DNA from 3 places in the Sinomonas sp. RB5 genome. Region 3 is predicted to be linked to each of the others. Evidence: predicted binding sites of a transcription regulator. Region 3 holds the regulator's gene; each other region holds the start of a gene.
The links. The regulator HrcA, encoded in region 3, represses chaperone genes, less so after heat shock. The targets are predictions, from matches to a motif close to TTNGCACTCGNNNNNNNCGAGTGCNAA.
Positions count from the first base shown of each region.

Region 1 (9,324 bases), on a different contig from region 3:
GGGAGCGCGGCCTTCGAGGACTCGTAGATCGCGGTGATCTGGGGCACGCCGACGCCCGCGACGACGCGGGTGGTGCAGATCGAGCCCGGGCCGACGCCGACCTTGATCGCGTCCGCGCCCGCGTCGACGAGCGCCTGGGCGCCCTCGCGCGTGGCGGCCTGGCCGCCAATGATGTCCACGTGCGCGGCGGCCGGGTCCTTCTTGAGCCGGGCGATCATGTCGAGCACGCCCTGGGAGTGGCCGTTGGCCGTGTCCACGACGAGGACGTCCACGCCGGCCTCGACGAGGGCCATGGCGCGCTCGTAGCCGTCACCGAAGAAGCCGACGGCCGCGCCGACGCGGAGGCGGCCGGCCTCGTCCTTGGTGGCGTTCGGGTACTGGTCCGCCTTCTCGAAGTCCTTGACGGTGATGAGGCCCTGCAGGATGCCCATCTCGTCCACGAGCGGGAGCTTCTCGATGCGGTGCTTGCCGAGGAGGCCGATCACCTCGTCGCGGCCCACGCCCACCCGCGCGGTCACGAGCGGCATCGGGGTCATGACCTCGTGGACCTTGCGGGTCGCGAACTGGTCCTGCGGGATGAAGCGGGTGTCGCGGTTGGTGATGATGCCGAGCAGCTTGCGGTTCGCATCGACCACCGGCAGGCCCGAGACGCGGTAGTGCGCGCAGAGGTCGTCGAGCTCCCGCAGGGTCGCCTCGGGGCCCACGGTGACGGGGCGGGTGATCATCCCGGACTCGCTGCGCTTGACCTGGTCCACCTGGTCCGCCTGGTCCTGGATCGAGAGGTTGCGGTGCAGGATGCCGATGCCGCCCTGCCGGGCCAGGCTGATGGCCATGCGCGACTCCGTGACGGTGTCCATGGCGGCGGAGAGGATCGGCATGCCGAGGCGGATGCGCCGGGTCAGCCGCGTCGAGGTGTCCGCCTCGGACGGGATGACGTCCGTGGGGCCGGGCAGGAGCAGGACGTCGTCATACGTCAGGCCGAGGAAGCCGAACGGATCGTGGGCTGGGGTGGGCGTGGTCATGAGTGCTCCTTGGCCGTGTGCCGGGTGGGCATTGCAGGGGTGCGCTGATGACCAGCCAGTGCTTACGGGACTGGTCTGCTGCGGTGGGTTCTATCCTAAACTTCCCCCGCCCCAGCGGGTATTCCGCGGGGCGGGCCGGGTGAGGAATGCCACACCCGGACCGCGCCGGACCGCGGCCGGACCGCGGCCTAGGACCAGCCGGTCGCGCGGGAGATGCGCTGGTCCAGGATCGAGGACATCGAGGCGGCGTAGGTCGCGCTGATGTGGTTGTCGTCCAGGTACACGTACACGTTCCCGATCACGCCCCCGCACTGGCCCTGGGGGCAGAGCATGTCGGTCATGTCGATCGGGTGGAAGCCCTTCGTGTAGGTCTTCGCGAGCGGTGCGAGCGGGTCCTCGGCGGCAAGCGCCTGGGAGACGGGCACGCGGCAGGAGTCCGGATCCGAGCCGGCCACGCAGTCGGCCATGTTGAAGGTGAAGCGCGGGTTGTCGCGCAGTGCGATGACGTTGACGTCCTCGGCCTGGAAGGTCTTCAGGAGGTCCTCCAGGCCCGGCGTGGTGGTCTCCTGGGGGCTCGACGGCGCGGCCGCCGTGCCGACGAGCACCACGGCGTCCGGCTTGTGGGCCGCGATCTGCTGGACCACGGCGCGGTTGAACTGGTCGCACTCGTCCCCGTCGTCCCGGCGCGGGGGCTGGAACTGGCAGCCGCCCTTGAGGAGCTGGTAGAGGCGCCAGTTGCGCTGCTGGGCGATCGGGGCGAGGGCGCCGAGCCACTGCTGGGCGTGCGAGTTCCCCACCACGAGCACCGTCTTGGACGCGCCCGTGGCGCCGACCTGGGTGCAGCCGTGGTCACGGAGCGCGTCGGAGAGGCCGAGGTCGTCGTCGCACGGGTTCGGCAGGGCCGCCCAGTCCGACGGGAGCTTGTCCGCGGCGGGCAGGATCTCGGCCTTCGGATCGGGGTGGCCGTTGTAGCCGGGCACCAGCACGGCGGCGCCCGGGTTGTCCCGCGAGGCGTTGGCGAGGGCGCGGTGGTTCGCCGCGTCGAGGGAGGTCTGGACGCTGCCCACGAGGACCGCGACGGCCGCGCCGCACGCGGCGAGCGAGATGAGTCCCCGCCGTCGGTTCTTCTCGGGCCACGCCCAGGCGCGCCACGGGCGGTCGATGAAGCGCGTGGTCAGGTATGCCAGGACCACCGAGCCGGCGATCGCCGCGCTGCCGGAGAGCCAGCCCATCCGCTCCTTGCCGGAGACGGCGAGGGCGATGACGAGGACCGGCCAGTGCCACAGGTAGAGGCTGTAGGAGATGTCGCCGAGCTTGCGCAGCGGCGGAGTGTCCAGCAGCCGGTGGACGCCCCACCGGCCGCCGGAGTCGGCGGCGAGGATCACGGCGGAGGCCGAGAGCGTGGGCCACAGGGCCGCGGCGCCGGGGAACATGCCGTCCACCCGCAGGATGAGCCCGCAGGTGACGATCCCGGCGAGGCCGATCCAGCCGGCGATCGCCGCCACGCGCGCCGGCAGGTCGACGCGCTGCGCGACCAGTGCCACGAGGGCCCCGAGGGCGAACTCCCACAGGCGGGCGAACGTGTCGAAATAGGCCTCGGACTGGGACACGGCGGTGAAGTAGACGGAGTACGCGAGCGAGCAGAGGAAGATCGCCCCGAACACCTTCAGGAGCACGCCCCAGTAGTCCAGCGCGCGGGCCCGGCACAGGGCAGAGACCGCCACGAAGATCACCGGGAAGACGATGAAGACCTGCCCCTGGATCGAGAGCGACCAGAAGTGCTGGAACGGGCTCGCGAGGGCGTGGTCCCCGGCGTAGTAGTCCACGGCGTCCCGCTGCAGGACGAAGTTCTCGACATACCCCAGCGACGCCCAGGCCTGCTCGAGGACGGGACCGAGCCGCGTGGGCGGCAGGAACGCGAGCACGGCCACCACCGTGCCGATGATGGTCGCCACGGCAGGGGGCAGGAGGCGGCGGAAGGTGTGGATCCACCGCTTCACGAGCCCCACCCGCACGCCGCGTCGGTGCCGGTCGAGGAACTGCCCGGTCATGAGGAAGGCCGAGACGAGCAGGAACACGTCCACGCCCCCGGAGACCCGTCCGAGCCAGACGTGGTACGCGACCACGAGGCCGAGCGCGACGGCCCTCAGCCCCTGGATTTCGGGCCGGAACCCGCGCCTCGCCGACCGCGCGGTGCCCGTGGGCCGCTCCGGCTGACGGACCGGGTCCAGGGTCTCAGGGCGCGCCGGCGTCACGTCGAGGGCCTCCTCAGGGCTGGGGCGGAAGCTCCCAGTCTAGACGAGGCCGCCACTCATCACGTAAGGCCAGCCGCTGAAAGACGCTGCCCGAGGATGGTCGCCATCGACGCCGAATAGGTCCTCGTGACGTGGTTGTCGTCGAGGTAGACGTACGTGTTGCCGATGACCCCGTGGCACACGCCGCCCGGGCAGAGCAGGTCGGTCATGTCGATCTGCACGAAGTGCTGACGGTGCGCGGCCGCGAAGTCGGCGAGCGGGTTCTTGGGGGCCAGCAGGGACGACTGTGGGGCGCTGCACTTGGGCGACGAGGCGCCGTTGCGCGCCACGCAGTCGGCCATGTTGAACGTGAAGCGCGGGTTGTCGCGGACCGCTACCACGGTGGAGCCCTTCGCCGTCAGCGCGGCGACGACGGCGTCGAGTCCCGGCGAGAGCGTCTCCGCGGGCGAGGACGCCGCAGCCACGGTGCCGACCATGAACACGGTCCCGGGCGGGTTCGCCGTGAGGTAGGCGGCCACGGAGGCGTTGAACGCGTCGCAGTCGGGGTTGCCGGACTTGGTGGTGGGCGCATAGATGCAGCCGCCCTTCAGCAGGGAGACGACGCGCTCCCCGCGCTGCTCGGCCACCGGCTCGAGGGCGGCCATCCACTGCTCGGAGTGCGAGTCGCCGACCACCACGATGGTCTTGGCCTCGCTCGCCGCGACCGCGTTCATCCCGCAGACGGAGGCGAGGGAGTCGGGGACCTTGAGGTCGCTCGAGCACTTCTTGGGCAGCCCGTACCAGTCGGTGGGCACCTTCTGGGCCACCGGTATGAGGCTCGCCGTGGAGGAGGCCTTGTCGTCGTAGTCCGGGTCGAGGGCCTTGGCTCCCGGGTTGTCGACGGCGGCACGGGCCTCGACCTGCGAGGTGGTGGTCTGCACGCTGCCCTGCACCGCGGCGATCGGCGCGACGCCGACGAGCACGCACGCGGCCACCCCGGCGAACCCGTTGCGCAGGCGCAGCTCCGGCCACCGCCATGCCCGCCACGGGGTGTCGACGAAGCGGATCGTCGCCCAGGCGAGCAGCACCGAGACGAGGATGGCCAGGGTGCCGAGGAGCCAGCCGGCTTCCCCACGCTGGCGCCAGGTGAGGGCGATCACGAGCACGGGCCAGTGCCACAGGTAGAGGCCGTAGGAGATGTCCCCGAGCTTCCGCAGCGGCTTCGAGGCGAGGACCTGGTGGACGCCGAAGCGGCCGCCGTGCTGGGCAGCGAGGATCACCGCCGCCGCCGAGAGCGTGGGCCACAGCGCGATCGCGCCGGGGAAGAGCCCCTGGACGTCGAGCACAAGCCCGCAGGCCACGATCGAGGCCACGCCGCCCCAGCCCATCACGAGCGCCGCGCCCTGCCCGATGCGCACGCGGTCGATCGCGAGCGCGAGGAGGCTGCCGAGCGCGAACTCCCAGATGCGGGCCGGCAGGGAGAAGTACGCCTGCACCTGGTCCGCGGCGGTGAACCAGACCGAGAACGCGAACGAGGCGGCGAAGACCGCCGCGAAGCCCACGGTGAGGACCTTCTCGTAGGCGAGGCCCCGGCGTCGTGCGAAGGCTCCGAGCGCCACGAAGACCAGCGGGAAGAGGATGAAGATCTGCCCCTGGATCGAGAGCGACCAGAAGTGCTGGAAGGGACTCGCGAGCGAGTGGTCCTGGGCGTAGTAGTCCACGGCGTCGCTCTGCAGGAGCCAGTTCTCCACATAGCCGAGGGACGCCGCGCCCTCCCGGAGCACGTCCCCCCACCGCGTGGCGGGGAGGAAGATGACGGCGGCGATCACGGTTCCGGCGATCGTCACGGCGGCGGCGGGAAGAAGACGCCGGAAGACGTGCAGCCAGTGCCGGAGCAGGTGGGTGCGCTCGCCGCGGCGGTGCCGGGCCACGAACTGGCCGGTCATGAGGAACGCGGAGACCATGAGGAACACGTCGACCCCGCCGGAGACGCGCCCGAGCCACACGTGGTAGAGCACCACCAGCGCCACGGCGACCGCCCTCAGGCCCTGGATCTCCGGTCGGAAGACACGCCCCCCACTCGCTTGCCTGTGTCCTTCGGCCACCACGCCAGCCCCACTCTCCTTCACGTCAGCCGATTTTCCTGCCCCTCCATTGCGCCCCGCCCACCTGTGCGTTCCCTGTGAGCGGCGTTGCCCCTCCCTATGCAAAGCACCCCGGCACGCGGGGCCCTGCCGGACGGACGACGGCGGCCGCGCCCCTCGTGCGGGAGGGGCGCGGCCGCCGTCGTGCTCGCCTGAGCGGGAGGGCCAGCCTCAGTGGCTGTGGCCCCCGTGGGCGTCCTCGGCCTCGGCCGGCTTGTCCGCCACGAGGGTCTCCGTGGTCAGGACGAGGGCCGCGATCGAGGCGGCATTCCGCAGCGCGGAGCGGGTCACCTTGACCGGGTCGATGATGCCGGCCGCGAGGAGGTCCTCGTACTCGCCCGTCTTGGCGTTGAAGCCGTGGTTCACCTCGGCCTCGGCCACGCGGGCGGCGACGACGTAGCCGTCGTGCCCGGCGTTCTGGGCGATCCAGCGCAGCGGCTGGACGAGCGCGCGGCGCACGATCGAGACGCCCACCGCGGCGTCGCCGTCGAGGGCCTTGACGTCGGCGTCCTCGTCGAGGGCGCGGACCGCGTGCACGAGGGCGGAGCCGCCGCCGGCCACGATGCCCTCCTCGAGGGCTGCGCGGGTCGAGGACACGGCGTCCTCGATGCGGTGCTTCTTCTCCTTGAGCTCGACCTCGGTGGCCGCGCCGACCTTGATCACGCCGATGCCGCCGGCGAGCTTGGCGAGGCGTTCCTGGAGCTTCTCGCGGTCCCAGTCCGAGTCGGTGCGGTCCAGCTCGGCGCGCAGCTGCGCGACGCGGGCCTGCACATCCTCGGCCGTGCCGGCGCCGTCGACGATGGTCGTGTTGTCCTTCGTGACGGTGATGCGGCGCGCGGTGCCGAGCTGCTCGAGGCCGACCTGGTCCAGGGAGAGGCCGACCTCCGGGGAGACGACCTGCGCGCCGGTGAGGGTCGCGATGTCCTGGAGCATGGCCTTGCGGCGGTCGCCGAAGCCCGGGGCCTTGACGGCCACGACGCTCAGGGTGCCGCGGAGGCGGTTGACGATCAGCGTCGAGAGGGCCTCGCCGTCCACGTCCTCGGCGATGACGAACAGCGGCTTCGAGGCGGAGAGGACCTTCTCGAGGAGCGGCAGGAAGTCCTGCAGCGAGGAGATCTTGCCCTGGTGGATGAGGATGAGCGCGTCCTCGAGGACGGCCTCCTGGCGCTCCGCGTCCGTGACGAAGTACGGCGAGAGGTAGCCCTTGTCGAACTGCATGCCCTCGGTGAGCACGAGCTCGGTCTGGGTGGTCGAGGCTTCCTCGATGGTGATGACGCCGTCCTGGCCCACCTTGTCGAAGGCTTCGGCCAGAAGCTCGCCGATCTCGTCGGACTGGGCGGAGATCGCCGCGACGTTCGCCACGTCGCGGCCCGAGACCTCGCGGGCGTTCTCCTTCAGGCGGGCGGCGACGGCCTCGACCGCCACCTCGATGCCGCGCTTGACCTCGCCGGGCGCCGCACCGGCGGTCACGTTGCGCAGGCCCTCCTTGACGAGGGCCTGGGCGAGGACGGTCGCCGTCGTCGTGCCGTCGCCGGCGACGTCGTTGGTCTTGGTGGCGACCTCCTTGGCGAGCTGGGCGCCGAGGTTCTCGTACGGGTCGTCGAGCTCGACCTCGCGGGCGATCGTCACGCCGTCGTTCGTGATCGTGGGCGCGCCCCACTTCTTGTCGAGGACCACGTTGCGGCCGCGCGGGCCGAGGGTGACCTTGACGGTGTCGGCGAGCTTGTCGACGCCCGTCTCGAGGGCCTTGCGCGCGGCGTCGCTGAATGCGAGCTGCTTAGCCATTCGCTACTCCTGTGTCTGGATCAAGTGTCTGGATCAAGCACGACACCCCGGCCGCAGTGAAACGGCCGGGGCGCAGCGCGGGAGCGTTACTTGACGACGATCGCCAGGACGTCGCGGGCCGAGAGCACGAGGTACTCGGCGCCGCCCGTCTTGACCTCGGTGCCGCCGTACTTGGAGTAGAGGACGACGTCGCCGACGGTGACGTCCACGGGCACGCGGTTGCCGTTGTCATCGACGCGGCCGGGGCCGACGGCGACGACCTCGCCCTCCTGCGGCTTCTCCTTCGCGGTGTCCGGGATCACGAGGCCGGACGCGGTGGTCTGCTCGGCCTCGAGCGGCTTGACGACAATGCGATCCTCGAGGGGCTTGATGGAGACCGACACGGATCTCTCCTTTACATCAACGGGTCACGGATGGTGAGCCGGGCAAGCAACCGTCGTCGCGGGTGCCGGGAGCGTGCCTGACAGGGTTAGCACTCGGCACGGCCGAGTGCTACTGGCGACTCTAGTGAGCACGCTGGCACTCGGTCAAGGCGAGTGCCAACTGGGTGTCGGGAAGGGGCCGGGAACCGGGGCGTTGGCGGGTGCACCCGAGGGGTCCGGCACCGGGGGCCTATTCGCCCGCGAGCTCGTCGTAACCGAGGTCGTCGCCGTCGTCGTCGGCGTCGAGGCCGCGCGTGGCGTACATGACGGCGACCGAGACCACGAGCGCGACGCCGCCCACGACGAGGGCGACGATTGCCCCGATCTTGGCGCCGAGGAACTGGTCCCGCAGCGACCGCGCCTCGTCCGTGGCGTCGCTGATGTTCTTGCCGCCCACCGAGTAGACGGTGGCGTTGAAGGCATCCAGGGCCATCACCACGACGAGCAGCACGGCGGCGACCACTGTGATGACGATGCCCGCGATGAGCACGGGCCGGGCGTACGGCCGGAGCCGGGTGAGGAGGCCCGCCCCCTCCGGTCGAGCTGGAACGGGATCGACGCTGGGGCTGGTCTCCATGCCCACCAGCCTATCCAATGAGCTGCGGGCGCGGAGCGCACTACGCTGGATGGCATGCCCGACGACCGACATGCCCCGGACCAGCTGGCCCCTCTGCTGACACCCGAGGGCTGGGCACTGCTCAACTCGCTCGGCCCCTACCGCGAGGAGGACGCCCTCGCGATCAGCGGCCGGCTCCGCAAGGCGGGGCACTCCCCCGAGCTCGTCTCGGCGGTCCTCTCCCAGTCCCGGCTCCGCGCCCGCGCCGCCGCCAAGTTCGGCGGGTTCGCCTCCAGCATGCTCTTCACTCGGGCCGGCCTCGAGCAGGCCACCCGGCTCTCCGTCGCGGCCCGCCACGCCCGGCGGTTCGTCGACGCCGGCGTCCGGCGTGTCGCGGACCTCGGATGCGGGCTCGGCGCGGATGCCATGGCCATGGCGTCCCTCGACCTCGAGGTCACCGCGGTGGAGCTCGACGAGACCACCGCCGCGTGCGCCACGATGAACCTCATGCCGTTCCCGCAGGCCCGGGTCGTGCACGCCGACGCCCAGTCGGTGGACCTCGCCGGGGTGGACGGGGTCTGGCTCGACCCCGCCCGGCGTTCGACGTCGGCCTCCGGCACCACCCGCCTGTGGGACCCAGAGGAGTTCTCGCCGCCGCTGAGCTTCGTCGAGGGGCTCGCCCGCCGCGGACTGCCCGTGGGCGTGAAGCTGGGCCCGGGCCTGCCCCACGAGTCGGTGCCCGCGGGCTGCGAGGCCCAGTGGGTCTCGGTGCAGGGTGACGTCGCCGAGGTCGCCCTGTACTTCAACGCGCTCAAGCGGCCCACCGTGCGCAGGGCCGCCCTCGTGCTGGCGAGCGACGGCGCGGCGGAGCTCGTGGCCGAGACCGACTTCGGCGCCGGGGCCGAGCCGCGGATCGGCCCGCTCGAGGGCTTCCTCTACGAGCCCGACGGCGCCGTGATCCGGGCCGGGCTGGTGGCCGAGCTCGCCGAGCGCCTGGGCGGCACGCTCGTGGACCCGCACATCGCCTACATCTGCGCGCCCCAGCTCGTGCAGACGCCGTTCGCCAAGGCATACCGCGTGCTCGAGGTGCGGCCCTACAACGTCAAGGCACTGCGGGCGTGGGTGCGCGAGGAGGGCATCGGCGTGCTCGACATCAAGAAG
Region 1 is NZ_JBSSGJ010000009.1:83,872-93,195, forward strand. Features, by position in the region: gene guaB (IMP dehydrogenase) at 1-1,022, opposite strand, end outside; gene ACVWWH_RS12095 (acyltransferase family protein) at 1,211-3,277, opposite strand; gene ACVWWH_RS12100 (acyltransferase family protein) at 3,337-5,385, opposite strand; gene groL (chaperonin GroEL) at 5,572-7,185, opposite strand; gene groES (co-chaperone GroES) at 7,272-7,568, opposite strand; gene ACVWWH_RS12115 (hypothetical protein) at 7,798-8,184, opposite strand; gene ACVWWH_RS12120 (THUMP-like domain-containing protein) at 8,239-9,324, shown strand, end outside.
Region 1: groES (co-chaperone GroES) is a predicted target of HrcA. The motif match lies at 7,702-7,728, and genes of this name have one in related genera.

Region 2 (9,324 bases), on a different contig from region 3:
GGCGAGGTCACCGCGGAGCGCCTCGAGCTGCTGCGCAAGGCCGACGCCATCGGCCGCGCCGAGCTGACCGCGGCCGGACTCGACGACGAGGTGTGGCAGATGCCCGTCGTGCTCCTCGCCGACGTGCGCAGCGTGGGCGTCCAGGGCGACGGCCGCACCTACGGCCACCCGATCGTGCTGCGGCCGGTCTCGAGCGAGGACGCCATGACGGCCGACTGGTCGCGACTGCCGTTCGACCTGCTCGCCAGGATCTCCAACCGCATCACCAACGAGGTCGACGGCGTCAACCGCGTGGTGCTCGACGTCACGAGCAAGCCCCCGGGCACCATCGAGTGGGAGTAGGCGGCCCCGCTGCCTCCTGCGTGTCTCCGGCCGGTGCCCCTGCGGGGTACCGGCCGGCGCCGATTTGGGCTCCCACAGCGTTGCACCCATGGGTGAGCCCCTTGACAGGCTAACCTCGAAGCTATGCCGAGATGGTCCACAGGCAAACGAGCCAGCGCCCTTGCAACGGCTGCCGACGAGCGCGAAGAGAGCGAAGACGTGCCCGAGACGACGTCCCCCGAGGAGGAGGCGCGTCTTGAGGCGTGGCTCTCCGCGCTGCCCGGCGTCACCGGACCGGACACGATGCTCGGGTACTACCCGGGGACCGACGGCAGCATCGACCTGACCCGCGCCCACGCCTCCGGCCTCGCGCAGCTCCTCGCCGGCCGCCGCACCCGCCTCTCGACGCTCCTGCGGGAGCGCCACGACTACACCCGGGCCGCCCGCGCGGCCCGCAACCTGCGGGCGAAGTCCCACGAGCTCGCGAACGAGCGCGGCGTCGACGCCGGCCATCTCGCCGCCGGGCTCGCCACGTGGACGTCCGCCGTCGGCGGCAAGCCGCGGCGCGTGAGCGCGCCGGTGCTGCTCGCGGCAGTGGCGCTCACCGTCCGTCCCGAGCAGGACGACTTCGAGCTCAAGCTCACGGAGCAGGCCCGGATCAATCCGGCCCTCGTCCGGCACCTGCGCTCGATCCACCGGATCGACGTCGACGCGCCCGCCATCGAGAAGCTCGCCTACAGCACAGCCCGGCTCGACCCCCAGCCGGTCCTGGACCGCATCCGCACCCTCATCGCCCCCATCGCGGGCGCACAGGTGGAGTCCCGGCTCCTCGTCTCGACGTTCGCGGACCTGGAGGAGTCCCTCGAGGACCCCTCCATCAGCGCCGCGCACCCTGTCCTCGCCGCCCTGGCCTCCACCTCGGGATCGGTGCACCCCGCTCCGGAACCGCTCGACGACTCGCGCTTCAAGACCCTCGACGAGCGCGACCCCGAGGAGGAGTTCCTCGTCCTCGATGCGGACGTGGACCAGCAGCTCGTCATCGATGCCGTGCGGGCGGGCGACTCGCTCGTGGTCGAGGCCCCGCCGGGCACCGGCCAGACGCAGACCGCCGTGAACGCGCTCGCGACCCTCGTCGAATCGGGCCGCTCCGTCCTGGTCATCGCCGAGCGGCGCGCGAGCCTCGCTGAGCTGCACCGCCGCTGCGACGAGCTCGGACTCGGCTCCCTGGCACTGCAGCTGGGCGCCACGGTGACTCCGGGCCAGCTGCGGCAGCAGGTGGTCCGCTCGATCGTCCGCAACGAGAAGTCGCAGGAGCCCCGGCTCCAGGGCGTGTACCGGGTCCTGCGGGAGCGCCGTCACCAGCTCATGGACCACGTGGCCTCCCTCCACAACGTGAGGGAGCGCTGGGGCTGCTCCCCGTACGAGGCGATGCAGTCCCTCGCCGCCCTCACCTCGCTCCATCCCGCCCCGTCCACCACCGTGCGGCTCAAGCGCAGTGTGCTGGACAGCATCAGGGACCGCGCGGGCCTCAGCGAGCGGCTCCGCCGGGCGGCCGAGCTGGGCAGCTTCAGCCGCGCCGCGGCCGAGAGCCCCTGGCACGGGGCGCGGCTCGTCACCCGGCGCGAGACCGAAGAGGCCCGCGAGCTGGCCGCCCGGCTGGCCACCGAGGTCCCCGCGCTCGAGGAGCGCATGAACGCCGTGGCCGAGCACGCCGCCATCCGCCTCGAGCGGACAGTGGGCGGTTGGGGGCGCCAGCTCGAGCTCCTCGTCGCCGTGCGGGAGAGCCTGGACAAGTTCACGCCCGACATCTTCGACCGCCCCGTCATGGACCTCATCGCCGCGACCGCCCCGGCCGCATGGCGGCGCGAGCGGGGCATCGAGGTCACCGCGCTGCAGCGTTCGCGCCTGCGCAGGGTTGCCAAGGAATACGTGCGCCCAGGAGTGCACCTTGCGGACCTCCACAGCTCGCTCGTGCTGGTCCAGTCCCAGCGCGAGGCCTGGTCCGCCTGCGCCGTGTCGCAGCGGCACCCCTCGGTTCCCTCGGGCCTCGCTGAGCTCCGCGAGGCGTACGTGGCGGCCGAGCGGGGACTGCGGCGCCTCGGGGCCATCGTGGCGCCCACCAAGCTCGGGGGACGCCTGCTCGAGACGGACATCGCCGAGCTGCGGACCCGTCTGGACGCGCTGGCGGAGGACTCCCCGATTCTGCGCTCCCTCCCGGAGCGGACGCTGCTCGAGGACGAGCTCCGCGAGCACGGGCTCACGGACCTCCTGGCCGACCTCACCGAGCGCGAGGCCGCGCCCGCCGTCGTCACCGCCGAGCTCGAGCTCGCGTGGTGGCAGTCCGTCCTCGAGGCCATGATCAGCGGCGACGACTACCTCGCGATGTCCGACGGCGAGCAGCTGCGCCGGGCCGAATCCGAGTTCGCCAGGGCGGACCGCGCGCACATCGCCAGCGGTGCTGCGAGGCTGCGCTGGCGGCTTGCCCGGGAGTGGGCCGAAGCCATCGAGCGCCACCCCCGGGAAGCGGAGTCGCTGCGGGCAATCCTCAAGGACGGCCGGATCAGCCTGACCGCCCTCGAGCGCCAGTCGCCGCGGCTCATCCGGCCGCTCGTGCCGGTGTGGATGTGCAGCCCCTACGCGCTCGCCGCCGCCCTGCCGCGGGACCGCCGGTTCGACGCCGTCCTCCTGCTCGACGCCGACTCGATGCCGCTGCGGGCGGCCCTGCCCGGCATCGGCCGCGGTCAGCAGATCATCGCCTTCGGCGACCCGCAGGTGGCCAACCCGCGCCCCTTCTCGGTCTCGGTCGAGCAGCAGGTCGGACAGCCGCTCGCCCCCTCGGTGGACAGCGCCCTGACCGCGCTGTCCCGCGTCCTGCCCTCCGTGCGCCTGCGGACCACGTACCGGTCCGTGGACGAGGACCTGGACCTCCAGCTGAGCCGGCGCTTCTACTCCGGGCGCCTCCGGCGGCTCCCCGACGGGCCGAGCGTGACCGGACTGGACCGGCCGTTCCTGCTCGAGTACCTGCCGGACGGCACGGGGCTGCCGAGCGGGGAGGACGGCGGGGTCGAGTCGGTCGCCGCCGAGGTCAACAGGGTGGTCGACCTGGTATTCGACCACGCGCGGCACCGCCCGGGCGTCTCCCTTGCCGTGGTGACCGCCAGCGCCCACCACGCCGCCCGCGTCGGAGAGGCGATCCGGCTCCAGATGGCCAACCATCCGGATCTCGTCGCCTTCTTCAGCGGCGGCGCCGAGCCGTTCCGCGTGGTGCACATCGACCGGGCCGGAGGCCTGGTCCGAGACCACGTCATCTTCTCGCTCGGGTTCGGCCGGACGCCGCACGGGCGCGCCATGCACCACTTCGGCCCGCTGAGCGAGCCCGGCGGCCGGCGGCGCTTCGCCCTCGCGATGAGCCGGGCCAGGCACAGCCTGCACGTGCTCAGCTGCTTCCAGCCGTCCGAGCTCGACGTGACGCGTCTGAGCGAAGGGGCCTCGGACTTCTACGAGCTGCTGGACCGCGAGCTCGGAGGCAACACCCAGCTCGGCACTCCGGCCACCCGCGCCGCGGCCAGCGCCGAAGCGCTGGGGGCCGACCCCCTCGTCACGGACCTGGGGGACCGCCTGAGCTCCCGCGGCGCCCGCGTCTGGCACCACTACGACGGTGCGGTGGACATGGCGGCCGCCATCGACCCCGTGCTGACCATCGGCCGCGAGGACCACGAGACGAGCGTCCCGGTGGCCGTCGAATCCGACGGCACCGCCCGGTACCGCTCCATGAGCGTGCGCGAGCGCACGCGCCAGCGGCCAGAGCTCCTCGGACGCCTCGGGTGGAAGCACTTCACGCTGTGGACCATCGAAGTCTTCACGGATCCCAGCGGCTGCGCCGAGATGATCGCCGGGGAGCTGGGCCTGGCCACGGACGCCGATGAGAACGGCACAGCCGGATTCCTCGACGGGGCCTGGGGCGGCGGCCACGACGGGCGCCACCGCCCCGCCGCGTCCGCGCAGGCCTGGGAGGCCGACGGGAGGACCCGCAGCCAGCGGGAGAGCGAGGGGACCACGGCCATGACCGAGCGTGACGAGGCCCAGGGCCCCGATCGGCGGGACCGGGCAGGCAGCGCGGACGGCGCGGACGGGGGCCGCGGAAGCGAGGGCCCGGCCGGTGCCGGGCCGGACGCTTCCGGCGCCGCAGCCGCGGGTCCGGAAGGCTTCGGGTCGTGGTTCGCCGACCGCGACGCGGCCGATGCTGAGGACCCGTCGGCGGGGGAGGCCGGGGCCGCTGGCGGCGCCGACGCCTACGCTGACAGCGGTGACTCCGACGCCAACGGCGGGAGCACCGACGAGGCGGGGCCGCAGGACGGCGACACCTCCGCTGAGGCGGACAGGGACGAGGCGGAGGCCGCCGCCGGCGAGCCCACCGAGACCGGCGAGCTCCGCCGCCCCCGCGGGTCCCGCCGCGTGACCGTTCCCGGCACGGGGCCCGCCGAGGCGGACGAGCCGGAGTCCGCGGCCGTCCAGCGGCCCTACGAGCCGGTGACGCGTCGGAGCGCCGAGCGTGCGCGCGAGCGGTGGCTCAAGGAGCAGCGGCCTCCCCACTGGGGCTGAGCGGCTGGCGGGCGCGACCCGCATCAGCGGGGCCCGGCCTCGACGAGGGTGAAGAACACCTTCCCGCGGGCCGACGCACCCGCGAGCCGGAGTGCCTGGTCCGGGCGCGCGGCGACGACAAGGAGTCCCTCGGCATCCTGCGAACCGAGCCACGGGGCGGCCCCGCCTGCCCCGCCAGGTCCGCCGGCCCAGAGGACGGGAATCTGGGCGGCGAGCGTCGTGCCCGCTCCGGGCCCACCGCCGGCGTCCGTGCTGAGCACGACGTCGATGAGCTGGCCCGGCCGCAGGAGCTGGAGCGAGGCCGGATCGGCCACCCGGACTGGGACCGCGGCCGTATCCGGGGCTGATCCCGCAAGGAGCCCCGGCCCCACGAGGCCGGCGTCGGTGATGGCCTCGCCACTGCGCACGGGGCCTGCAAGGCGCTGCCCCACGAGCCGGGAGGGATCCGAGGAGGCGCCCCGCGGCACCGCGTCGGCAGGGAGCCTGGCCACGCGCACGTCGCCTGACGCGACGGTGGCCCCGCCGGCGAGGTCCCGGGCCGCAACGGCCACGGGAGCCATCGCGGCCGAAGGCGGCGTGAGCTCGTGCACGGCGGCCCCCGCCGCCACGCAGAAGAGCGCCGCCGCGAGGGTGCGGCGGCGCCGGTCGAGGAAGCGGCGAAGGGGGCTGCGCGGGGCGGACGCCCAGGGGCGCACCGGGGCGGGCTGGCGCTTCGGCGCCGGGCTGCGTGTCATGACGCCACGCTAGGGCGGCGGCGCAGACGACGGGTCGGGGAACGCGTCTATGTGGACGACGCGCCCGGCGCGCAGCCGGGGGAGGGGAAGAAGGTCAGTTGGCTGCGGCCGCGGGAGCCGGCTTGGTGTCCTTCGGAGCAGATTCCTTGGCCGGGGAGGCGGCCGGGGCGCTGCTGGAGCTGCCGCCCCGGGAGTCGGTGCGGTAGAAGCCAGAGCCCTTGAAGACGACGCCGACGGTGTTGAACTTCTTGCGCAGGGTCCCGCCGCACTCGGGGCAGACCGTGAGCGAGGCGTCGCTGAACGACTGCACCGTCTCGAAGGCGTGGTCGCAGTCTTTGCAGGCGTAGGCGTAAGTAGGCACAGGAACTCCTTCTGGACAGGGCAGAGGCCGCAGCACCGTCGTCCGGCGGCGTCCCGGCACTGGGACGTCGGTCCGGTTGGCAGTCGCGGGCCTCGAGTGCTAATTCTAACAGGCTGCCGCGTGCGCCTATTCCGTGGTCTGGCCGGCGCCGCCGAGATCGACGATCCCGCCGGGAGTGAGGGCCGCGTCGACGCGCCGGTCCAGCGCATCGGCCGGGACTTCGCCCGAGGCGAGCACCTCGCCGTCGTACACCACCGCCGCGGTGGGGAGCCGGGCACCGAGCGCCGCCGCGAGGGCGAGGAAGCGGTCGTAGTAGCCCCCGCCCTGGCCGAGCCGGCGCCCCTCGCTGTCCAGGGCCGTGGCCGGCAGGACGATCCCCGCGACGGGGGGACGGTCGGGGCCGCCGGCGAGGACCTGCTCGGCCGGCACCACGGTGCCCACCGGCTCCTGCACGGGGGCGTAGCGGCTCCGCGCGAACTCGATGCCCGGGTGCCATTCGGTCCAGCCGAGCTGCCGCTCGGGGAGGCAGATCGGGAGCATGATGCGGAAGCCCGCCTCGTGCAGGTCCCTGACGAGGCCCGCGGTGGGCGGCTCCACGCCGACGCCGAGATAGGCGGTCAGGACGGCCCCCGGGGCCACGGTCCGTCGGGCCCAGGCGAGGCCGTGCCCCGCGATGAGGGGAGCCGCGGCGGCGACCTCGGCGGGTGCGAGGGCGCGGCGCGCCGACCAGATCCGGGCGCGCAGGGACGACTTGAGCTCGGCGGTGTCCATGGCGCGACTCTATCCGTGCATGTCCCGTACTCGTATAGAGTGTGGCTCGTGTCTACCTCCAGAGCTGTCAGGAAAGCCGTCATCCCTGTCGCTGGTCTCGGGACTCGGTTCCTGCCGGTGACCAAGGCCATGCCCAAGGAGATGCTCCCCGTCGTCGACAAGCCCGCGATCCAGTACGTGGTCGAGGAGGCGGTGTCGGTGGGCCTCGAGGACATCCTGATGATCACGGGCCGCAACAAGCGCGCGCTCGAGGACCACTTCGACCGCGTCCCGTCGCTCGAGTCCGCGCTCGAGGCGAAGGGCGACCGCAAGAAGCTCGCAGCGATCCAGGAGTCCAACAACCTCGGCGACATCCACTACGTCCGCCAGGGCGACCCGAAGGGCCTCGGGCACGCCGTGCTGTGCGCCGAGCGCCACGTCGGCAACGAGCCCTTTGCCGTGCTCCTCGGCGACGACCTCATCGACGAGCGGGACGAGCTCCTCGGCGAGATGATCCGGGTCCAGCAGGCCACCGGCGGCTCCGTCGTGGCGCTCATGGAGGTCCCCCGCGAGACGATCTCCTCCTATGGCTGCGCCGACGTCACCGAGGTGGAGGGCGAGAGCTACGTCCAGGTCCACGGGCTCGTCGAGAAGCCCGCGCCCGAGGATGCGCCGTCCAACCTCGCCATCATCGGCCGCTACGTGCTCCACCCCGCCGTCTTCGACGTGCTGCGCAGCACCGAGCCCGGCCGGGGCGACGAGATCCAGCTCACCGACGCCCTGCAGACGCTGGCGCGCCGCGAGGGCGAGGGCGGCGGGGTATACGGTGTGGTCTTCCGCGGCCGCCGCTACGACACCGGGGACAAGCTCTCCTACCTCAAAGCCGTCGTGACCCTCGCCTGCGACCGCGACGAGTTCGGCGCAGACCTGCGCTCGTGGCTCGCGGACTTCGTGGCCGAGGGCGCGGACGCGGCGTCGGCCCGCGGCTGACCCGGAGTATGTCGGCATCGGGCCTCTGGCCCGTCACCCTGCGCGCCGGGGACCTCGCTCTCCGGCCGCTGCGGATGGGGGACCGCGCGGAGTGGATGGCCGTGCGGTCCCGGAACAGGGCGTGGCTCGCCCCCTGGGAGGCCTCGAACCCCCAGCCGGGCGGCACTCTGCCCACCTTCCGGGACATGGTGCGGTCCCTCACGCGGCAGGCCAGGGAGGGGACGGCGCTGCCCTTCGTCATCACCCTCGACGATCCCCGCCTCCGCAGGGCGCCCATTGTCGGGCAGCTGACGGTGTCCTCGATCGTGTGGGGCTCGGCGCTCATGGCCACGCTCGGCTACTGGGTGGACCGCGAGCACGCCGGCCGCGGAATCGCGCCGACGGCAGTCGCGCTCGTGACTGACCACTGCTTCGGCGAGATGGGCCTGCACCGCATGGAGATCAACATCCGCCCCGAGAACGCCCCGAGCCTCCGCGTGGTCGAGAAGCTCGGATTCCGGCACGAGGGCCTGCGCCCCCGCTACCTGCACATCAACGGGGCCTGGGCGGACCATGAGTCCTTCGCCCTCACCGCCGAGGAGATCCCCGAAGGCGGCCTGCTCGGCCGGTGGCTCGCCTCGCGACGCTGAGCCGGCGGACGACGGCGGCTCCGGACGGAGCCGGCCCGCGCCTTCCCGCTGAGGTTCTCGCGACACACCGGCGCTAATACGGGCAGCGCCCCGGCGATCCTCCTACCGTTCTGAGTATGGATTTCGCCCTCAGCAGCTCGACGGTGCTCGGCGCTGCCGTGCTCGTGTGGCTGCTGTGGGTCGCCCCGTACTTCCTCCGCCGCCGCGCCGCCGAGCAGCCTGCCGGCGAGGCGGCCCTGCTCATGGAGTCCATGGAGCCGCTCCGACGCGAGGCCGCGCCGTCCAGCTCCTCGGGGACCGGCGGCTCCCTGGCCGCCCCCCGCGCCGAGGGCCGCCTGCCCGGCGGTGCGCCGAAGCCCCGCCTGCGCGTCCGCTGGGGACGGCTCGCCGTGGCCCTCACGGGCCTCTGCGCCCTCGTGGCGGCCGTGGTCACCCTCGTCCTCATGATCGTGGGCGTCCCTGCCTGGGTCCCGCTGGCCTGCCTGGCCGCCGCCGTCGGCTCCGTCGCCCTGCTCCGTTCCCTCGCCGTGCGCGACCGGAAGCGGCGGCTGGACCGTGCCTTCGGTGCCGCGATGGGCGCCCCCGCGCCGAGGCCCGCAGCGCCTGCGCGGACGGTGACGCCGAGCGAGGTCTTCGATGCCGGGCGGGAGCCCGTACCCGCTCCGCGCCCCGTGAGCCGAGAGGAACTCAGGGCGATCGCGCTCGACGTCGCGAAGGCGTCCCAGGCCAGCGCGGAGGAGGCGGCGCGGGCCAGCGGCGAGCAGGCCCCGGGCTGGGAGCCCGTGGAGGTGCCCCGGCCCGCCTATCTCGACGCCGCGAAGGCCGAGCGGCCTGAGCCCGCTCCGATCCAGACTGCGGCCGAGCCCAGGCCGGAGGGCCTTCCCCTCAAGCCCGCGGCGGAGGGCCCCGAGCCCGGGTCCGCGCCCGGCGTCCCGGC
Region 2 is NZ_JBSSGJ010000009.1:67,664-76,987, reverse strand. Features, by position in the region: gene guaA (glutamine-hydrolyzing GMP synthase) at 1-342, shown strand, start outside; gene ACVWWH_RS12055 (DUF4011 domain-containing protein) at 466-4,923, shown strand; gene cpaB (Flp pilus assembly protein CpaB) at 4,947-5,657, opposite strand; gene ACVWWH_RS12045 (FmdB family zinc ribbon protein) at 5,752-6,018, opposite strand; gene ACVWWH_RS12040 (5-formyltetrahydrofolate cyclo-ligase) at 6,145-6,789, opposite strand; gene galU (UTP--glucose-1-phosphate uridylyltransferase GalU) at 6,838-7,758, shown strand; gene ACVWWH_RS12030 (GNAT family N-acetyltransferase) at 7,767-8,387, shown strand; gene ACVWWH_RS12025 (hypothetical protein) at 8,504-9,324, shown strand, end outside.
Region 2: ACVWWH_RS12045 (FmdB family zinc ribbon protein) is a predicted target of HrcA. The motif match lies at 6,095-6,121, and genes of this name have one in related genera.

Region 3 (9,324 bases):
GAGCCACAGGCGGTCGAACACGAACCGGGCGAGGCGGACGAGGGCTTCGGCGTCGACCTCGAGGCCGGACTCGTTGTTGACTTCGATGCTCACGGTTCCAGCTTAGACTCAGGCGCGCCGCCAGCCGGCGAGGAGGCGCCCTGCGCACGGGCCTGGTCCCGCCGGCGCTGCGCACGGGCGCGCTCCTTGGCGTCCCACCGCCCGTAGGCGTCGACGATGTCCCCCACGAGCCGGTGCCGGACCACGTCGGAGGCATCGAGCACCGAGAAGTTCACATCCTCGACCCCCTGGAGGATCTGCTGGACGATCCGCAGCCCGGAGGCCGCGCCCGTCGGCAGGTCCACCTGCGTCACATCGCCCGTCACGACCATCTTCGAGCCGAAGCCCAGGCGCGTGAGGAACATCTTCATCTGCTCGGGGGTGGTGTTCTGCGCCTCGTCGAGGATGATGAAGGCGTCGTTGAGGGTGCGCCCGCGCATGTAGGCGAGCGGGGCGACTTCGATGGTGCCGGCGGCCATGAGCCGCGGGATCGACTCGGGGTCCATCATGTCGTGCAGCGCATCGTAGAGGGGGCGCAGGTACGGGTCGATCTTGTCGCTGAGGGTGCCTGGGAGGAACCCGAGCCGCTCCCCCGCCTCCACGGCCGGCCGCGTCAGGATGATCCGGCTGACGTCCTTGTGCTGGAGTGCCTGCACCGCCTTGGCCATCGCGAGATAGGTCTTGCCCGTGCCGGCCGGACCGATCCCGAAGATCACGGTGTTGGCGTCGATCGCGTCGACGTACTCCTTCTGGTTGGCCGTCTTGGGCCGGATGGTCCGGCCCCGGCTCGAGAGGATGTTGTGCGTGAGGACATCGGAAGGGCTCGCGACAGTCTGGGTGCGGAGCATCGCGACGAGCTGCTCGAGCGACGCCGTGGTCACCGTGGCGCCGCTGGCGGCGATGGCCGAGATCTCCTCGAAGAGGCGCCGGATGTGCGGGACTTCGGCGGCCGGGCCCACGATCGTGAGCTCGTTGCCCCGCGCGTGGATCGACACTGCCGGGAACTGCTCCTCGACGTACCGCAGGGCTTCGTCGTGGGGGCCGAGGATACGCACCATCTCGTCGCTCGAACCGAAGCGCAGCACCTCGGTGCGGGCCGCAGGGGTGGTGTGCGGGAACTCCGCGGTCACAGGCGTGTCTCTCCTCCTCGGTGCGGCCGTCCGCCGCTCGTGGCCGCCCCGGTGGCCGACCGTCCAGTCCATCCTACTGCCGCGCCCGCCGAGGGGTCCGCCGGCCGCGGGGCCGCGGCGGCCCCATCCGTTGGAAATATCAATCGTGCATCACTTGGGACTCTATTGGCCTCCTGCACGGGACCGTGGGCAGATGCTGTGCCAAGCTGGGCGGTGGCCCCGCGGAGGGGCGCGGACTGATCTGCAAGGGAACCGATGGCACTTCGAGCTGGGCTGGGGAGCCGGCGCCGACGCGGCGCCCTGGCGCTTGCTGCCGCGCTCCTCGCCGCGGGCCTGCCGCTGACGGGCTGCACGGCCGCCGGCACTCCGCAGCCGAGCATCGCGGCCGGCTCGACGGCGGGTCCCACCAGCGGGATGACCCCGGCCTCGGCCCCGCTCGAGACGTCCCAGACCTCGGCGAAGGCGCCGGTGTACTGGCTCGGCCGGGCCCGGGACGGCGTCTACCTCTACCGGGAGTTCCGCGACGCCGATTCCCGGGACAACCCCATCGCGACCGCGCTGCGGATCATGATGTCGCAGAAGCCGCTCGACCCCCACTACTTCAGCCCCTGGCAGTCGCCCAAGAAGCTTGCCGCGTCCGTCTCCGGGCGGAACTACATCACGGTCGACGTCTCGGACGACGCCTTCAACACCGGAGTCGACGAGCCGACGGCCCAGCTCGCGGTCCAGCAGCTGGTCTACACCGCGACAGCGGCGGCTGCCAGCTCGGGGCTCGTCGACGCCGGCCAGCCGATCTCGGTCATGCTCCTGGTCGACGGCCGGACCTCCCAGCTCGCGTTCCAGCGCGTCCAGCTGGGGCAGCTCATGCAGCGGGACCCCTCGATGATCGCCCCGGTATGGATCATCGATCCGCAGGAGGGCAGCAGGCTCAAGGGTTCGCTCAAGGTCTTCGGCAGGGCCACCCAGCCGGACAAGCCGTTCGCGTGGCAGGTCCTGCGGCACGACGCGCAGGGGAACCGGTCGGTGTACGTCAGCGGGACGGTGACCTCGGGCCATGACGCCGGGCACGTGGGCGAATTCACCTTCGCGGTGAACCTCCCGCCCGGGGACTACGAGGTCCGGATCCTGCCGGCCGAGGACGCCTCGCCCTCGGCGACCTCGAGCACCTCGGCCTGGGACTCGAAGTCGTTCACCGTCACCGGCTAGCTAGCGGCCGTCCCGGCTCCCCCACCGGCCGAGGTGCTCGCCCGCGAGGGCCAGCGCCGCCGGCCCGGCCGTCGAGGAGCGCAGCACGTGCGGTCCCAGCAGCGCAAGGCGCGCGCCGGCCTGGACGAAGCGCTCGAGTTCGGCCCGACTGATGCCGCCCTCCGGGCCGACGATGAACAGGATCTCGCCCTCGCCGTCCCCCGGGGCCACGCCCCGCAGGATGCCGGTGAGCGACTCGCTCGCCTCCTCGTGGAGCACCACCGCGAGCCGCGCATGCGCGATCCGCTCGGCGAGGCGGCCGCCGTCGACCGCCGGCTCGACGTCCGGCACCCAGGCCCTGCGGGCCTGCTTGGCTGCCGCGAGGACCACCGAGCGCCACTTCGCGAGCGCCTTCTGGGCCCGCTCGCCCTTCCACCGCACGATCGACCGCTCGGCCTGCCACGGGACGACCGCGTCCACACCGAGCTCTGTCGCCGTCTCCGCGGCCAGCTCGTCCCGGTCTCCCTTCGCCAGCGCCTGGACGAGCACGAGCCGGAAGGGAGGGCGCTCCTCGTGCAGCACGGTGTCGACGACCGCCTCGAGCACGGAGCCCTCGGCCCTGCTGACGGTGCCGACGGCGCGGGTTCCGGCGCCGTCCGAGACGTCGACGCCCTCCCCCACGCCCAGGCGCCGGACCGCGACGGCGTGACGGCCCTCGGCGCCGTCCACGGTCATGGTGCCTCCGGGGACCGCGCCGTCGAGCGCGCCGGGGGCGACGTAGAAGAGCGGCCGGGACATCGTCAGAGGTTGCCGAGCTTGTCGCGGAGCTTGGCGAACATGCCGCCGCTGCCCACGAGCTTGCCCTCGCCGACCTGCTCGCCGCGGAGCTTGGCGAACTGGCGCAGGAGTTCCTCCTGCTCGGCGTCGAGCTTGGTCGGGGTCTCGACCCGCACGTGCACGAGGAGGTCCCCGCGGCCCGTGCCGCGCAGCCGGGCCACGCCGAGGTCGTGCAGGGTCACCACGTCACCCGACTGGCTCCCGGGCCGCAGGGTGATGCTGTGCTCGCCGTCGAACGTCTCGAGGGTCATCTCGGACCCGAGCGCGGCCGCGGTCATGGGGACGCTGAGGGTCGCGTGCAGGTCGTCGCCTTCGCGCGTGAACGTCGGGTGCGCGGCCACCCGGATCTCGACGTAGAGGTCCCCGGACGGACCGCCGGCCGTTCCGGCCTCGCCCTGGCCCGCGAGCTGGATGCGGGTGCCCGTGGAGACCCCGGCCGGGATCTTGACCGTGAGCGAGCGCCGGCTCCGTACGCGCCCCTCCCCGCCGCACTCGTTGCACGGGCTGGGGATCTCCGTGCCGAAGCCCTGGCAGGTGGGGCACGTGGCCATGGTCATGACCTGGCCGAGGATCGAGCGCACGGGGCGCTGGATGTGCCCGGAGCCGCCGCACACGCCGCAGCGGACCGGCTCGGTGCCGGGCTCGCAGCACGATCCGTCGCAGCGGCCGCAGACGACCGCGGTGTCGACCTCGAGCTTCTTGTTGACGCCGAAGACGGCGTCCTTGAGCTCGATCCGGACGGCGATGAGCGCATCCTGCCCCCGCCGCACCCGGGACGCCGGGCCCGACTGCCCCGCCCCGCCGCCGAAGAAGGTCTCGAAGATGTCCTGGAACGCGAAGCCCGCGCCGTTGTAGCCGCCGGAGAAGCCGTTGTCGGTGCCGTTCTCGTTGCCCGTCGTGTCATAGACACGGCGCTTCTGCGGGTCCGAGAGGACTTCGTAGGCGTGGGTGACGGCCTTGAAGCGGTCCGCGGCGTCCTCGCCCGGGTTCATGTCCGGGTGGAGCTTGCGGGCCAGCTTCTTGTAGGCCTTCTTGATCTCCTCGGGGGTCGCGTCGGTCTGCACGCCGAGGGTTTCGTAGTGGCTGCTCACAGTTCTCTTTCTTCTCAGCTTCCGGCGATGATCTTCGACAGGTAGCGGGCGACCGCCCGCACTGCGGCCATCGTGGCCGGATAGTCCATGCGTGTGGGGCCGAGGATGCCGAGCTTCGGTCCGTCGTCCTGCCCGTAGCCGGTCGCGACGACCGAGGTCTCGGCCAGGCCGACATACGGGTTCTCCCGGCCGATCGTCACGGTGACGCCGCGGGGATCGGCCGCCATCTCCGAGAGGAGCCGCAGCAGGACCACCTGTTCCTCGAGCGCTTCGAGCACGGGTGAGATGCTCTGGAGGAAGTCGCTGTTGGACCTTGCGAGGTAGGCGGTGCCGGCCATCACCATGCGGTCTTCGCGGCTCGCCTCTGCGAGGGTGCCGAGGCCGTGGGCCAGTTCGGCGCCGAGCCGCTGGTCCTGCGGAGCGAGCGAGGCGACGACCTCCGCCGCCCCGACCGCGAGCCGTCCCACGGCCGTCCCGGCCAGCCCCTCGAGGAACCGCTGCCTCAGGTACGCGAGCCTGTCGCGGTCGACGTCCTCGCTGAGGGTGTGCACCCGCTGCTCGACGGTGCCGGTGTCGGCGATGAGGACGAGCAGGACCTGGCGCGGGGCCATGGACACCGCTTCGACGTGCCGCACCTTGGCGCGGCCCAGCTGGGGGTACTGCACGACGGCGACCTGGTTGGTCAGCTGGGACAGGAGCCTGACGGTGCGCTCGAGCACGTCGTCCAGGTCGTCCGCACCGCCCAGAAGGGTCTGGATCGCCTGCTTCTCCGCGGCGGACAGCGGCCGCACCGCAGCGAGGTGGTCCACGAAGACCCGGTAGCCCTTGTCAGTCGGCACGCGGCCGGCGCTCGTGTGGGGTGCCGTGATGAGGCCGTCGTCCTCGAGGGCGGCCATGTCATTGCGGATGGTGGCGCTCGAGACGCCGAGCCGGTGGCGTTCCACGAGCGCCTTGGACCCGACGGGCTCGCGGTAGTGGACGTAGTCCTCCACGATCGCCCGCAGGACCTCCAGCTTGCGGGGCTCGTTCATCACACCTCCTGCTGCGACGGCGGGCGGCACACCCGCGGCTTAGCACTCTCTGGGATCAAGTGCTAAGTCTAGTACGCCCACCGGGTCCGGCGGGAACCCCCGTGCTGTGCACTCGGCCACGGCGCGTCCCCGGGGCCCTCCGGGGCGACCCGCCGTAGGATGCGGCGGGTGGACCGACTCAGCTATGACTCCTGGGGGCCGGCCGACCTCGCTGCCCCCTCCCGTGCCGAACTGCCCCTCGTCCCCGCCGAGCCCGGGCTCGTCCTCGAGGACGCCGAGAGCGGGTGGGTGGGTGCCGTGGTCCGCGTGGAGAAGTCCGGGGGCATGCACGTGATGAGCCTCGAAGACCGGCGCGGGCGGACGCGCTCGTTCCAGCTCGGGTTCGGGTTCCTCCTCGACGGCCGTCCCGTCCGCGTCGGACCGCCGGCCCCGAGGACCCAGCCCGCGCCCCCGGCCCGCACCGCGTCCGGCTCCGTCCGCGTCGAGGGGATGCGCGCGCAGGTGGCCAAGGCGAGCCGGGTCTGGGTCGAGGGCAAGCATGACGCCGAGCTCGTGGAGAAGGTGTGGGGCGACGACCTCCGCGTCGAGGGGATCGTCGTCGAACCCCTGCATGGGGTCGACGACCTGGCCGGGGCCGTGGCGGCGTTCGGCCCAGGACCGGGCCGGAAGCTCGGGATCATCGTCGACCACCTGGTCGAGGGCTCGAAGGAGTCGCGCATCGTGGCCGAGGCGATGGCGGTGCCCGGGGCCGCCGGGAACGTGCTCGTCGTCGGCCACCCCTATGTGGACGTCTGGCAGGCCATCAAGCCCTCGGTGCTCGGCATCCCCGCCTGGCCCACCGTCCCGCGGGGCGTGGACTGGAAGACCGGGATCCTCAAGGCCTTCGGGTGGCCGCACGGCACCGCGGAGGACGTCGGGCTCGGCTGGCAGAAGCTCCTCGGAGCCGTGCGCACCTACGCCGACCTCGAGCCTTCCCTGCTGGGCCGCGTCGAGGAGGTCATCGACTTCCTGACCGCCTGAAGAGGCAACCTTGGATATCCTTGGACTGCTCCCGGCGGCCGTGCGGCCGGCGTGGGCGCCAAGACCGCAAGGAACCACAGGCAAGGATTCATCAGTGGCCGAGTACCCGAAGGACCCCCGCAGCACCGCCGGACAGGACAACGGTGCCACGGTCCCCGCGCCGCTGACGGCGTCCGAGGACCGGCAATGGGCGACCCTCGCGCATTTCGGCGGCATCCTCGGCTTCGTCCCGTCGCTGCTGATCTACCTCGTCTTCAAGGACCGCGGCCCCTTCACGGCGCAGGAATCGAAGGAAGCGCTGAACTTCACGCTGCCGCCCACGGTCGCGGCGGTCGTGCTCAACCTGCTCGGGTACATTCCCTTCGTCGGGAGCGTGTTCTCTGTCCTCGCGACGCTGCTCTGGATCGCGCTCACCGTGTTCTCGGTCACGGCGGGCATCCAGGTCAACCGCGGGCAGCCGTACCAGTACCGCTACAACCTGCACCTCATCAAGTGATGCCTGCTGCCCGGGTCAGGGCAGCAGGGCCCGCACGACCGCGTCGGCGAGGAGCCGGCCCCGCAGCGTGAGGACCAGACGGCCCCGCAGGGCTTTGGGCCCGTCCACGAGGCCATCGGCGATCAGGCCGGCCACGGCCGCGCGGCCCCCGGCATCGAGGTCGGACGTGGGCAGGCCGGAGGCGAGCCGGACCTTCAGGAGGACTCGCTCCACGCGGCGCGTGCCGTCGTCGAGCGTCTCCCGGGCCGCGGCCGGCGAGACGCCCTGAAAGAGGCGCCCGGCGTACGCGGTGGGGTGCTTGACGTTCCACCAGCGGACGCCGCCCACATGGGAGTGGGCGCCCGGCCCGATGCCCCACCAGTCGCCGCCGTTCCAATAGGCGAGGTTGTGCCGGCATTCGAAGCGCGCGCTCTGCGGACCCGGGCCCGCGGCGCCGCGGGCCCAGTTGCTGACCTCGTACCAGTGGAAGCCCGCGCTGCCCAGCACCGCGTCGGCCAGCTCGTACTTCTCGGCGTGGTCGTCGTCGTCCACCTCGGGGACCTCGCCCCGGCGGATCTGGGCCGCGAGCTTCGTGCCGTCCTCGACGATGAGCGCGTAGGCGCTGACATGGTCCGGTTCGCACGCGAGCGCCGCGTCGAGCGAGGCGCGCCAGTCGTCGCGCGACTCGCCCGGGGTGCCGTAGATCAGGTCGAGGCTCACGTCGAGTCCCGCGTCGCGCGCCCACCGGACCGCCTCGGGCACCCGGGACGGGGTGTGGGTCCGGTCGAGGACCTTGAGCACGTGCGGCACCGCCGACTGCATGCCGAAGGAGACCCGGGTGAATCCGGCCTCGGCGAGGGCCTGGAGGGACGCGGGCGTCACCGAGTCGGGGTTCGCCTCCGTGGTCACCTCGGCTCCCGGCTCGAGCCCCCATTCCGCGACCGCCGCAGAGAGGATCGCGGTGAGGTCCTGTGCGGGCAGGAGGGTCGGCGTGCCGCCGCCGAAGAACACCGTGGACAGACGACGGCGAGGCACGCCGGAGGCGTCCAGCGCGGCTGCCGCGAAGCGCACCTCGGAGACGGCCGTCGCGGCGTAGTCCGCCTGCGAGGCGCCGCCGCCGAGCTCGGTGGCCGTGTAGGTGTTGAAGTCGCAGTACCCGCAGCGGACGGAGCAGAACGGGATGTGGGCGTACAGCGAGAAGCCCCGCTCCCCCGCCGCGACGGCCGCCTGGGGCGGCAGGGCGCCGTCGGCCGGAGCCGGGTCGCCCAGAGGAAGGGTGCTGGGCACTATTTCTTCGCCTTGTCCTTCGACTCGTCGGTGGTGAGCGCCGCGATGAAGGCCTCCTGGGGCACCTCGACGCGGCCGACCATCTTCATGCGCTTCTTGCCCTCCTTCTGCTTCTCGAGGAGCTTGCGCTTGCGGGTGATGTCGCCGCCGTAGCACTTGGCGAGGACGTCCTTGCGGATGGCCCGGATGTTCTCGCGGGCGATGATGCGGGAGCCGATGGCCGCCTGGATGGGCACCTCGAACTGCTGGCGCGGGATGAGCTCGCGCAGCTTCGCGGTCATCATCGTCCCGTACGCATAGGCCTTGTCGCGGTGCGTGATCGCGCTGAAGGCGTCGACCTGCTCGCCCTGGAGCAGGATGTCCACCTTGACCAGGTCGGCGACCTGGTCGCCGTCGGCCTTCCAGTCGAGCGAGGCGTAGCCGCGGGTCTTGGACTTGAGCTGGTCGAAGAAGTCGAACACGATCTCGGCCAGCGGGATCCAGTAGCGCAGCTCCACGCGGTCCTCGGAGAGGTAGTCCATGCCCTTCATCTGGCCGCGCCGGCCCTGGCAGAGCTCCATGATGGCGCCCACGAACTCGTTCGGGGCGAGGATCGTCGCGGAGACCATGGGCTCGCGGACCTCGTTGACCTTGCCCGTGGGGAACTCGCTCGGGTTGGTCACCGTCACCACGGACTTGTCCTCGAGGGTGACCTCGTAGATGACGTTGGGCGCGGTGGAGATGAGGTCGAGGTTGAATTCGCGTTCGAGGCGCTCGCGCACGATCTCGAGGTGGAGGAGGCCGAGGAAGCCGACGCGGAAGCCGAAGCCGAGCGCGGCGGACGTCTCGGGCTCGTAGACGAGCGCCGCGTCGTTGAGCTTGAGCTTGTCCAGGGCGTCGCGCAGGTCCGGGTAGTCCGAGCCGTCCAGCGGGTAGAGGCCGGAGAACACCATGGGTTTGGGGTCCTGGTAGCCGCCGAGGGACTCCGACGCCGGCTTGGAGAGGTTCGTGATCGTGTCGCCGACCTTGGACTGGCGCACGTCCTTGACGCCGGTGATGAGGTAGCCCACCTCGCCGACGCCGAGCCCCTTGGACGGGATGGGCTCCGGGGAGATGACGCCGATCTCGAGCAGTTCGTGGCTGGCCTTGGTCGACATCATCTGGATCCGCTCGCGCGGGCTCAGGGAGCCGTCGACGACGCGCACGTACGTCACCACGCCCCGGTAGGTGTCGTACACGGAGTCGAAGAT
Region 3 is NZ_JBSSGJ010000005.1:128,908-138,231, forward strand. Features, by position in the region: gene ybeY (rRNA maturation RNase YbeY) at 1-93, opposite strand, end outside; gene ACVWWH_RS08060 (PhoH family protein) at 90-1,169, opposite strand; gene ACVWWH_RS08065 (GerMN domain-containing protein) at 1,425-2,375, shown strand; gene ACVWWH_RS08070 (16S rRNA (uracil(1498)-N(3))-methyltransferase) at 2,376-3,152, opposite strand; gene dnaJ (molecular chaperone DnaJ) at 3,155-4,282, opposite strand; gene hrcA (heat-inducible transcriptional repressor HrcA) at 4,297-5,313, opposite strand; gene ACVWWH_RS08085 (DUF3097 domain-containing protein) at 5,482-6,333, shown strand; gene ACVWWH_RS08090 (DUF4870 domain-containing protein) at 6,428-6,829, shown strand; gene hemW (radical SAM family heme chaperone HemW) at 6,845-8,095, opposite strand; gene lepA (translation elongation factor 4) at 8,095-9,324, opposite strand, start outside.